DNA from 3 places in the Providencia manganoxydans genome. Region 3 is predicted to be linked to each of the others. Evidence: riboswitches for the same ligand, from Rfam matches in the RefSeq annotation. Region 3 holds a riboswitch; each other region holds the start of a gene.

The links. A riboswitch is a leader RNA that binds a small molecule or an ion and turns the genes downstream of it on or off. The one in region 3 is predicted to bind thiamine pyrophosphate.
Region 1: linked by a shared signal. The riboswitch ahead of thiD (bifunctional hydroxymethylpyrimidine kinase/phosphomethylpyrimidine kinase) and the one ahead of thiC (phosphomethylpyrimidine synthase ThiC) in region 3 are both predicted to bind thiamine pyrophosphate.
Region 2: linked by a shared signal. The riboswitch ahead of thiB (thiamine ABC transporter substrate binding subunit) and the one ahead of thiC (phosphomethylpyrimidine synthase ThiC) in region 3 are both predicted to bind thiamine pyrophosphate.

The regions. Positions count from the first base shown of each region.
Region 1 covers NZ_CP067099.1:2,052,849-2,057,139, reverse strand. Annotated here, with positions in the region: gene yegS (lipid kinase YegS) at 1-402, shown strand, start outside; gene fbaB (class I fructose-bisphosphate aldolase) at 448-1,497, shown strand; gene thiD (bifunctional hydroxymethylpyrimidine kinase/phosphomethylpyrimidine kinase) at 1,542-2,339, opposite strand; TPP riboswitch at 2,393-2,483, opposite strand; gene pagP (lipid IV(A) palmitoyltransferase PagP) at 2,759-3,334, shown strand; gene JI723_RS09120 (amino acid permease) at 3,403-4,291, opposite strand, start outside.
Region 2 covers NZ_CP067099.1:3,516,165-3,520,455, forward strand. Annotated here, with positions in the region: gene ptsP (phosphoenolpyruvate--protein phosphotransferase) at 1-1,566, opposite strand, end outside; gene rppH (RNA pyrophosphohydrolase) at 1,571-2,104, opposite strand; TPP riboswitch at 2,218-2,336, shown strand; gene thiB (thiamine ABC transporter substrate binding subunit) at 2,397-3,401, shown strand; gene thiP (thiamine/thiamine pyrophosphate ABC transporter permease ThiP) at 3,377-4,291, shown strand, end outside.
Region 3 covers NZ_CP067099.1:492,643-496,933, reverse strand. Annotated here, with positions in the region: gene JI723_RS02160 (ABC transporter permease) at 1-321, shown strand, start outside; gene JI723_RS02155 (ABC transporter ATP-binding protein) at 321-1,337, shown strand; gene JI723_RS02150 (HAD family hydrolase) at 1,358-2,020, shown strand; TPP riboswitch at 2,516-2,627, shown strand; gene thiC (phosphomethylpyrimidine synthase ThiC) at 2,816-4,291, shown strand, end outside.

The DNA.
Region 1 (4,291 bases), 1.6 Mb from region 3:
AACGGCTTACTACGACCTGATACACTCAAAACAGATACCTGTAAAATTGAAACAGAACACTTTAGCTGGGAAGGCGAAACCTTAGTCGTCGCAGTCGGTAATGGAAAACAAGCAGGTGGCGGGCAATTATTAACCCCTGATGCTCTGATCAACGATGGTCAATTGAATTTATTGGTTGTACCTGCTCGTGATGTGATCCCTGCCCTACTCACCAATTTGTTCTCCAGTGAGAAAAATCAGCATTTAATTGAAAAAACAAGTTGTTGGGTAAAAATTTCTTCACCGCATAAAATGGTGTTTAATTTAGATGGCGAGCCCCTTTCGGGTGAAACATTCACCTTTGAATTACTACCTGAAGCGATCCACTGCCGATTACCGCCTCAATGTGGCTTGTTATCTTAAATTTAATGATTAACATCCCTTAGACTTTGTTAAATGGAGGAAGTCATGACTGATATTGCCAAGCTGTTAGGTTCCGAAGCATCCACTCTTTTAGACCACCGTTGCCAAACCATTCCTCGTGAAAATATTTACTTGCCGGGTTCTGACTTTGTTGACCGTGTTATGATCGACAATAATCGTCCCAATAGTGTTCTTCGCTCAATGCAAACTCTGTTTAATCATGGGCGCTTAGCAGGTACAGGCTATCTTTCTATCCTTCCTGTAGACCAAGGCGTAGAGCATTCTGCGGCGGCATCATTTGCGGCAAACCCTCTCTATTTCGATCCAAAAAACATTGTTGAATTAGCGATTGAAGCAGGCTGTAACTGTGTTGCTTCGACTTATGGTGTACTGGCTTCCGTTTCACGCCGTTATGCACATAAAATTCCATTTTTAGTTAAGCTAAATCATAATGAAACGCTAAGCTACCCTGCTCAATATGATCAAACATTGTATGCCAGCGTCGAACAAGCCTTTGAAATGGGTGCCGTTGCCGTTGGAGCGACAATCTATTTCGGTTCAATTGAATCACGCCGCCAAATTGAAGAAATTTCTGCGGCATTTGAACGCGCACATGAACTCGGTATGGTAACCGTGTTATGGGCCTATTTACGTAATCCTGCATTTAAAAAAGACGGTGTGGACTATCATTCAAGTGCGGACTTAACTGGTCAAGCCAACCATATCGCAGCAACCATTGGTGCTGATATTGTAAAACAGAAAATGGCTGAAAATAACGGGGGTTATAAAGCCATTGGGTTTGGTCATACTGATGAACGCGTCTACACTAAACTGACCACAGATAACCCTATCGATCTCGTTCGCTATCAATTAGCAAATTGCTATATGGGGCGTGCTGGGTTGATTAACTCAGGTGGAGCCGCAGGACAAAATGATTTAAGTGAATCGGTACGTACCGCTGTTATCAATAAACGTGCAGGTGGTATGGGTCTGATCTTAGGTCGTAAAGCATTTAAAAAGTCGATGCAAGAAGGTGTGGCACTGATTAATGCCGTACAAGATGTTTACCTCAGCAAAGAAGTTACTATCGCTTAATTAATACTTAAAAGGCCCTCAAACACAAAGGGCCTTTTAATGACTTACCACCATGCATGAAAATGGTGCACAGGGCCAATACCTGAGCCGACTTCTAAACTATCCGCCTGTTCTAATGCTGCCTGTAAATAAGCTTTTGCTTCAGGTATAGTCGCTGACCAGTCAGTAAAACGAGGCCTTAATGCAGCAAGCGCTGCTGATAAGGTACATCCTGTCCCATGAGTGTGCCGCGTATTAACTCTTGGGGAGGTAAAACGCCATTCTCCATTAGGAGTAATTAGCCAATCAGGGCTCTGTGCGTCACTTAGATGCCCGCCTTTCATTAATACGGCCTTACACCCCATTTTAAGTAGCCGCTGACCTTGGTTTAACATTTCATTCTCTGTCTTAGCTACAGGCTCATCAAGTAAGGCCGCTGCTTCAGGTAAATTAGGTGTGATCAACGATACTAGTGGTAGTAACTCATGTCTCATTGCATCTACCGCATCTGGAAGTAATAGTGGATCACCACTTTTAGCAACCATAACGGTATCTAATACTACATGGGGAATACTATATTGCTTAAGGGCATCGACGACGACAGAAATCACTTCTTGATTAAATAGCATACCTATTTTTGCACTATCAATGCGGATGTCACTTAGCACTGATTCAAGTTGCGCAGCCACAAAACTACCGGGGAGTTTATGTACCGATTGCACACCGCGAGTATTTTGCGCAACCAATGCTGTCATAACACTGGTACCATAGGCACCGAGCGCAGAAAATGTTTTCAAATCGGCTTGGATCCCCGCACCACCAGATGGGTCGGTTCCTGCAATGGTTAACGCATTGATTCTCATGAAATGTCACTCCTAAAGCACAGAGTAAGGAGTGGTCATATTGGAAGGGTTATTATTGACGCTTCCGACTTCCCTACGCTGGCATTATCCAGATCAGGTAATACGGGTGCTTCTCAGTCTTTATCGACGCCCCGAGCCAAAACTACTTGATTAGTATCGCACTTTTTCTCATAACAAACTACTGCCGTTATCTCTTAATCGCCATAGCACAGCCAAAAAATGCAATATCTTGTATACAAATACCAATACAATTAAGACGAACACCACTATTAGATAAACTAAATTAGTGCTGTTATATCACATCTAGGTAATCTAAAATAATTAGTAAGCATAACGTTTTGTGAGAAATAATATTCATTCTCACTATTAATATTTCAACCTATAACATAAGACGTGCATTAACCTGAATCGGATTTACAATGAGAGTTAACAAAAAATTGCAGCTAGCTGTAGGAGCCTCCTTTTTGATTGCTTCTTCTGTCTGCGCCGCTTCATCAACCTCAACAGAACAGCCATCTGAGGGGCTATGGGATAAATTTACCCGAAATGTCAGTACCACATGGGATTCAGATCAATATGAGCTGTATCTCCCAGTATTAACCTGGCATAACCGCTTTACTTACGATAAAGAAAAAACTGATAGCTATAATGAAAATCCATGGGGCTTTGGGCTTGGTAAGTATCGCTACGATGAAGATAATGATTGGCATGCACTATACGCCATGGCATTTATGGACTCACATAATAAAGTGGAGCCAATTGTCGGCTATGGTTTCCAAAAGATGTGGGTACCCGGTGAATTAGATGGTTTTAGAATGGGTGCAGGTTTCACATTAAGTGTTACCGCAAGGGATGATTATTATTATATTCCGATCCCAGTACCGCTACCGCTGGTTTCTGTCGAGTATGACAAGCTATCGTTGCAGGCAACCTATATACCAGGAACTTATAATAACGGTAACGTGTTATTTGCATGGCTGCGTTGGCAGTGGTAACTGCTTAACTTTATTTGCTAAATAAAAATGGCCGATGACGATTATCGCATCGGCCGTTTTATTGATTGTTACTGTGTTAATTGCGTTTTCTTATCCGCATTTTCTTGTTTTTTCGCACCTGAAAACTGATAGCCAACCCACAGAACAGCAATCCATACTGGCATAATTAGCACAGATATTCTTAAACCATCCATCATTAAGATAATAATTAATATCAACGCTAAAAACGCTAAACATAAGTAGTTGCCGAATGGATACCAGATACTTTTAAATTTAGTTTCAATCCCTTGTCTGTTCATCTCTGCTCTAAATTTTAAGTTAGAGATACAGATCATGATCCAGTTAAGCACCAACGTGGTCACAACCAATGTCATCAGTAACTCAAATGCTTTACCTTCCATGATAAAGTTAATCAAAATACCGCCAGATGTTGCGATCCCTGACACAATTAATGCCATGACCGGTACGCCACCTTTGTTGATTTTGGCAAGAAATTTCGGGGCATTTTGTTGTTGAGCTAAACCGAATAACATACGGCTAGTACAGTATGCAGCACTGTTATAGACAGAAAGCGCGGCAATCAAAATAATGACGTTTAACGCATTCGCCACTAACATGTCACCTAATTCATGGAAAATCAGGACAAATGGACTCGTTTTGCCATCTAAGTTAACCCATGGATAAAGTGCCAACAGTACGGTCAATGAGCCAATGTAGAAAATAAGGATACGATAAACAACTTGGTTGATCGCTTTTGGGATGCTTTTTTCAGGCTCTTCTGCTTCTGCTGCGGTGATCCCAACCAATTCTAATCCACCAAAAGAGAACATAATAATCGCCAATGCCATTAAGAGCCCAATAAAATCATTGGCAAAAAAGCCACCATGCTCCCATAAATTGGTGATACTCGCTTGTGGTCCACCTTTGCCACTAAACAGCAAATAACAGCCAAATATA
Region 2 (4,291 bases), 1.3 Mb from region 3:
CCAACCTAGGCAGGGATTTTCTTCACTAATAGGCATATAAGGCAATTGCTTATCCGCACCAATGTCTAATGTTCTCAGCACGACAGGTTTATCAATAAATAGCTGTAGTATCTCTTGATATAACTGTTTTTGTTCATCTTCCGATGGAAAGCCATTATGTAACATAAAAGGCAGTTCTGTGCGATATAGTCCCACACCATCTACAGCCACATTAATTTGTTGCTCATAGCGAGGACTTAATCCTGCGTTAAGATGAATGTGAACAGGTTCACCATTTTTCAAAGTAACGTCTTGCTCTAACGCTCCTTCAGCTAGCTGACTGAGAACATTTTCCTCAGCAATGATTTGCTTATACTCTTGGGCGATTATGTTTTCAGGTTCAATGAATACTTCACCACGATAACCATCGAGGATCAAAAAACGATTATGGAGCAAGGAAGGGTCAATATCTGCCCCCATAATGGCGGGGATCCCCATCGCTCTAATTAAAATCGCTGAATGTGAGTGTGTTGCACCATCACGTACTATCACGCCAACAAGCTGCTCAAGAGGCATGTCTGCCAAGACGCTAGCACTTAGCTCATCGGCAACTAAAATAAAATGCTCAGGCCACTGATCAACCGATGTCAAACTATCATCTAAATGAAATAATAAACGTTGTCCCAAAGCACGGAGATCGGCACCTCTCTCTCTCAAATACAAATCATGTAAACGAGAAAATTGTTCTACATAATCCTCTATGACCGTTTTAACGGCCCATTCAGCCACAGCTCCTTGTTCAATAGCATCAAATAATCGTTTTTTTAATTGTGGGTCATGCAGCAAATGATTATAGAGGTCGAAAATTGCTGCGCTTTCTTTCTGCGAGTTAGCAATAAAACGCTTACTAAGACGTCGGCATTCTGAAGCAGCATTTTCAATCGCTGCGATAAGGCGCTGTTTTTCTATGTTTTGGTCGAGTGCCGTCGCTTCACAAATACTTTCAAAGGAGGGCTGTGAACTATCCTGCCAGCCATAAGCCATCACTATGCCTTGAGAAACAGGAAGTGCTTTCAGACGACTTTGTCGATACTGCCCAAAAATCCCCTTCGCTTGAGCTTGAGACAATATAACCGCCAGTTGCATTGACAATGTCACCATAAACGATTCTTCGGTTTCATTGAAGAAACGACGTTCATGTTGTTGAACCACCAATACACCCAATAGTTGACGACGGTAAACAATCGGCACACCGAGAAAGGCTTTTAACCGGTCTTCTTTGAGTTGAGGGAGATATTTAAATTCAGGATGCTCGCGGATATCGGCGAGGTTGAGCATTTCAGATTGACGGCCAACAGCACCAACAACCCCTTCATCAAATCCAAGACGAATAGCAATCCCGCTAGGTTTTTTCAACCCGCGGGTTGCCATTAAGTAGTAACACTGACGTGAATGATCAGCTAAGTAAATTGAACAAACATCAGTTTGCATCGCATTACATGTTTCGTTTACTAAAACTTCCAACGCTTCAGTTAAACTTGTCGCCATCGCGACTTTTTCAACAATCTCACGTAGACGCGTCAACATGATCTTACCTTGCCCCGCGCCTACGGTGATTAAACGCAGGTCTTTGTGCCGTTTTTTGTTCCTGTAGAGGCATCACAACAGGTGCAAACTCTTTCATTACTCGGCGATATACTTCTCGTTTGAAAGACACCACTTGCCTTACGGGATACCAATAACTCACCCATCGCCAGCCGTCAAACTCTGGCGATTTACTGCGCTGAACGTTTATATCGGCTTCATTGCATTGCAGCTGTAGTAAAAACCAACGCTGTTTCTGCCCGATACAAACAGGTTTTGTGTCCCAACGCACCAAACGCTTGGGTAATTTGTAACGCAGCCAATTGCGCGTTGAAGCTAACAACCTAACATCTTTACGTTGTAGGCCTACTTCCTCGTACAACTCTCGGTACATAGCCTGTTCTGGCGATTCACCGGGGTTAATTCCCCCTTGTGGAAACTGCCATGAATGTTGACCATAGCGGCGAGCCCATAAAACCTGCCCTTGCCGATTACAAATTACAATTCCTACATTCGGGCGGTAGCCATCATCATCGATCACCAGACTACCTCAATAACCAAATTTGAAAGATGGCTAATTGTTTCACACATACCCTAACTGGTAAACCTATATCAATAGAGTTTGCAGATATGCGTAAAGACACTACAATAGCGACTGTCTCAACGGGGTGCCGAAATTATTATGCTCAGAGTATGACGAGTATAGGCTGAGAACTCACCCGTAGAACCTGATCCGGGCAATACCGGCGTAGGGATTTGAGCTATCATCCATGTTTATCGCCATGGTGCCCTCTCAAATCCTGTGTAGCTTTTACTCTAACGCAGGAATAAAAATGTTTAAAAAATCATTCTTTAGCGCATTAATTACCTTAACGGCCGTTAGCTTTACTCATCTTGCTTGGGCAGAAAAGCCAACACTGACTGTTTACACTTATGATTCTTTTGCTGCTGAATGGGGTCCAGGCCCACAAATTAAACAGAATTTCGAAGCGCAATGTGACTGTGAACTAAAATTGGTTTCACTGGGTGATGGTGTTGCCTTACTTAACCGTCTGCGTATGGAAGGGAAAAAAAGTAAGGCCGATGTCGTACTAGGGCTCGATAATAACCTCATTGATTCTGCTGAAAGTACGGGGCTATTCGCTCCTGCCGATATCAATACGCAAGCCATGAAGCTGCCAATCGAATGGAATAATGCAACTTTTATCCCTTATGACTATGGCTATTTTGCTTTTATCTACGACACAAGTAAGATCACAACGCCCCCAAAAAGCATGAATGAGCTATTAAATAGCGACCAACCGTGGAAAATCATTTATCAAGACCCAAGAACCAGTACTCCAGGGCTTGGCCTCCTATTGTGGATTGAAAAACTTTATGGTGACCAATCTGCGGATGCTTGGAAAAAAATGGCTAATAAAACGTTAACTGTGACTAAAGGTTGGAGTGAAGCGTATGGCTTATTTTTAAAAGGCGAAGGGGATTTTGTTCTTAGCTACACCTCCTCTCCGGGCTATCAAATGTTAAACGATAACAAAGATAACTATGCAGCCGCTTTGTTTGAGGAAGGACATTATATGCAGGTGGAAGTTGCAGCACGATTAAAAAACAGCAATCAACCTGAGCTCGCCAAACAGTTTTTACAATTTATGTTAACCCCTGATTTCCAAAGTACCTTACCAACGACTAACTGGATGTATCCTGTGATCGATATACCACTTCCAGAGGTGTATAACTCACTACCTATCCCTCAAAAATCGTTACAATTTAGTGCGAAAGAAGTTGCTGAACACCGTCAGGCATGGGTTCGTCTATGGCAATCCGCTGTCAGTCGATAATGAATAAATCACTGATCCCGGGGGCATTAGCCTCCGGTTTGCTAATCACAGTTGCATTGCTTGCTTTTGGTGCGTTGTATGTTTTTTCACCTGAAATATCCATTAGCGATGTAATCAGTGATAGCTACTTATGGCATGTCATTGGCTTTACTTTTTGGCAGGCTTTTTTATCTGCTGTATTCTCAGTTTTACCCGCTATTCTACTGGCTCGGGCGCTATTTCGGCGGCGTTTTGTTGGACGAACATTATTATTACGTCTTTGCGCCATGACCTTGGTATTACCCGTTTTAGTGGCGGTATTTGGCATTTTATCTGTTTATGGTAAAACGGGTTGGCTGGCTCAGCTGTATCATTTGCTTGGATTGGAATATCAGTTCACTCCCTATGGTCTCAAAGGCATATTGCTTGCACACATATTTTTTAATATGCCATTAGCAACACGTATGCTTTTACAATCGCTAGAAAATATTTCTATTGAACAACGACAAATTGCAGCTCAGTTAGGATTTAATGAGTGGCAGCAATTTCGCATTTTAGAGTGGCCTTATTTACGTCGGCAAATGCTACCAACCGCATCACTGATTTTTATGTTGTGTTTTGCAAGCTTTGCAACCGTGTTGGCTTTAGGCGGTGGCCCAGCGGCTACGACGATAGAATTAGCCATTTATCAGGCTCTCAACTATGATTTTGATCTCGGTAGAGCCGCCATTTTAGCCTTGATCCAACTCTTTTTCTGTGTCGGTTTAATGTTCTTCAGCCAAAAAATCAATAGCTTATTTTCAATTGGTCACAGCCAACATAATCATTGGTACGATCCGGCTGATAACTATTTTCGCCGTATCCGTGATGCCATCATTATCAGCGCAGCTGTATTACTCTTAATTCCACCT
Region 3 (4,291 bases):
CAAGGCATTAATTTACATGATTTGATGGATGCAGCACATTTACTAGGATCAAGTACTTTTAAAGCCTTTTTATTGATCATATTGCCGAATATCCGCAAAGGATTATTAGTCTCTTTGCTAATTTCATTTTCATTTTTAATGGGTGAGTTCGTATTTGCCAATATTTTAGTCGGCACCCGTTATGAAACATTACAAATTTACCTGTTTAACATGCGTCAAACCAGCGGCCACTTTACCTCTGCGTTAGTGATGTCCTATTTCCTATTTACTCTACTACTGACTTGGCTAGCGACTCGTATGAGTCGTTCTGGAGATGAATAATGAGTTATGTGATTGCTGAAAATTTAACTAAATCCTTCGGCCAAAACCAAGTGTTCTCAAATATCCAATTTACGATTGAAAAAGGTGAGTTCATCACTCTATTAGGACCAAGTGGCTGTGGAAAATCAACATTATTACGTTGCATTGCCGGCCTTGAACAACCTGATAACGGTGAACTGTATATCAACCGTAAAAACATTACCCAGCAAGCCGCTCAGCAACGTGGGGTTGGGATGGTTTTTCAAAGTTATGCCTTGTTCCCAAATATGACGGTTGAAGACAACATTGCCTTTGGTTTGAAAATGCGCAAAGTGGAGAATAGCGAGCGTAAAAAAGCCGTTGCCGAAGTGATCGATATGGTGGAATTACAAGGCAAAGAGCAACAATTTCCTCATCAACTTTCTGGCGGTCAGCGTCAGCGCGTAGCCTTAGCGCGTGCTTTAGTGATGAAACCTCAGATTTTGTTACTTGATGAACCCCTTTCTGCACTTGATGCACGTATTCGTAAACACTTACGCCAACAGATCCGTCACATTCAACGCGAACTCAAACTGACCACCATTTTTGTTACTCATGATCAGGATGAAGCCATGATCATGTCTGATCGCATCTTTTTAATGAATAAAGGGGCGATTATCCAAAGCGATACCGCCGAAAATATTTATACTCAGCCTGCAAGTGAATTTGTCGCCCGCTTTATGGGCAACTATAATCTTGTTGAAGCGGAAAAGGCTAACGCATTACTCGGCCTGAATTTGCAAGGCACACTCGCTATTCGCCCTGAATCCATTTATGTTAAAGAAGCGGGCCGTCACTATGGCGATCATATTTCACACCCTGTTGATGCCATCATTGTTGACCACCAACTATTAGGCAATATTATTCGTTATTCAGTGAATACCCAAGTGGGCAACATGACTGTCGATTTACTTAACCGTTCATCGGAGCGTTTATTTGAACCCGGTACACGACTCGAGTTAATGTTCAATAAAAATGAAATTCGTGCGCTCAGTTAGCCGAAATGGAAAGGAATACAATGCATAATAAATTGGCTATTTTTGATTTAGATGACACCTTAATCGAAGGAGATAGCAGCGTATTGTGGACACAATACTTATGGGACAAACAGGTGATCACCGACCCACGTTTTGTTGAGGCTGATAAACAGATGATGGCTCAATATAACGCGGGCACACTTGATATGACGACATACCTGCGGTTTAGCTTACAAGCGCTGTCAGGTATCACCACTCAAAAAATTGATTCATGGCTAGATGATTTTATCGATGAAGTGATCATCCCTCGAATGTACCCAGAGGGGATCCGCACTTTAGAACATTATCGGCAACAAGCGATCCCGATCATAGTGATCTCTGCAACTGTTTCATTTATTGTGAAGAAAGTCGCTCAACGCTTTGGTGCTGACGTGGCCATGGGGATTGATATTAAACAACAAAATGGTTGTTATACGACTGAAATAGAAGGTATTCCCACCTTCAAGCAAGGCAAAGTTAAACGGTTATTGCAATGGATCAGCCACCAGCCAATCACTGATGCTTATTGTTATTTTTACACCGACTCCGCCAATGATCTGCCAATGTGTCAATTTGCCGATGAAGTGTTTATTGTTAATGGCGATCAAAAGCTACAACAAGCCGCAGAAGAAAATAATTGGCGGCAGTATCGTTGGCACTTATAGCCTTATTTTTAGTTTGAATACACCATTATTTAAATATGATTTGTCTCTAGCCCATAGATATGTGATTTCCCCTAAATCACACATATGTCATTTCCCCTAAATCACACATATGTCATTTCCTCTAAATCACACATATGTCATTTCCTCTAAATCATTCATTCGAGAAAAAGGCGGCAAGTAAAGATATCCCAAGGAGCATACACAAGTATGTGACTTGGGTAGCTGAGCGCGGCCAACGCATTTATCGTATGAATGATGACGAGGAAAGACAAGTAAAGATATCCCAAGGAGTGCATACACAAGTATGTGACTTGGGTAGCTGAGCGCGGCCAACGCATTTATCGTATGAATGATGACGAGGAAAGACAAGTAAAGATATCCCAAGGAGTGCATACACAAGTATGTGACTTGGGTAGCTGAGCGCGGCCAACGCATTTATCGTATGAATGATGACGAGGAAAACGCTTGAGAATAATGGGGAGAACACTATACTGGGATCTCTTGTCGGAGTGCTCAGTGGTGTAAACCACGGGCTGAGACCGTTAATTCGGGATCCGCGGAACCTGATCGGGTTAATACCCGCGAAGGGAACAAGAGTAATCATTTAGCGTCTAATTTTGGTTGTTTCGCCGCTCACCTTTAGGTTGATGAAAAAACTAGCAATATGGCGAAACTAATAGTACCGCAAAATTAACGCACAACGTCTTACCATTACTCCATCCGACTCCAGACAAGCAACTTTCTTACGATAAACCAGAGCAATATGTTTGCTCGTGACAATGTCAGGAAATTGCTATGTCCCAAAATAATGTTATCCCTACAACTGATCTTTCGCCGAAAGCAGCACCTGCTCGCACCCGTAAACAACAACGCGATGCTGCTGAAGACTTCATCAACACCATTTCTGGTGTTTCATTTCCAAATTCACAACGTATCTACCTTACTGGCTCAAGAGATGATATTCAGGTTCCTATGCGTGAGATACAGCTCTCTCCAACCCTGATTGGCGGTGATAAAGATAACCCTATACTGGAAGACAATGAGCCAGTTCCTGTTTATGATACTTCAGGCCCTTACGGCGATCCCGCTTCAGACCTAAATGTTCATAAAGGGTTAACAAAAATTCGTGAAGGTTGGATACGCGAAAGAAATGATACCACCCAAGTCGACAGCCTAAGCTCTGACTTCACACAGCAACGTTTAGCCGACGCAGGACTCGACCATTTACGTTTTAATCATCGCCCACAGCCTTTAAAAGCACTCGCTGGTCACTGTGTGACTCAACTTCACTATGCACGCAAAGGCATTATCACGCCAGAAATGGAGTTTATTGCTATTCGTGAAAACATGGGTCGCGAGCGTATCCGTGGTGAAGTATTACTTCAGCAGCACCCAGGCCAAAGCTTTGGAGCCAATCTACCTGAAAATATTACGCCTGAATTTGTTCGCCAAGAAGTTGCTGCGGGTCGCGCTATCATTCCAGCCAATATTAATCATCCTGAATCAGAACCGATGATTATCGGCCGTAACTTTTTAGTCAAAGTTAACGCCAATATTGGAAACTCCTCAGTAACCTCTTCTATTGAAGAAGAAGTCGAAAAACTGATTTGGTCGACTCGCTGGGGTGCCGACACTGTAATGGATCTGTCCACTGGCCGTTATATCCATGAGACTCGTGAATGGATTTTACGCAACAGCCCTGTACCAATCGGTACCGTTCCTATCTATCAAGCGTTAGAAAAAGTCAATGGCGTTGCTGAAAACCTCACTTGGGAGATGTTCCGCGATACGCTACTTGAGCAAGCCGAGCAAGGTGTCGATTACTTCACCATTCATGCAGGTGTCCTACTTCGTTATGTGCCAATGACTGCGAAACGTCTCACCGGTATCGTCTCGCGTGGTGGGTCGATTATGGCGAAATGGTGCCTATCTCATCATCAAGAAAACTTTTTATATGAAAACTTCCGCGAAATTTGTGAAATCTGCGCCGCCTATGATGTTTCTTTGTCATTGGGCGATGGATTGCGCCCCGGCTCCATTCAAGATGCCAATGATGAAGCGCAATTTGCAGAATTACATACATTAGGTGAATTGACGAAAATTGCTTGGGAATATGATGTTCAAGTGATGATTGAAGGCCCGGGACATGTGCCAATGCAGATGATCCGTCGTAATATGACCGAAGAGCTTGAACATTGTCATGAAGCCCCGTTCTACACACTAGGCCCACTGACGACTGATATTGCACCTGGTTATGACCATTTCACTTCA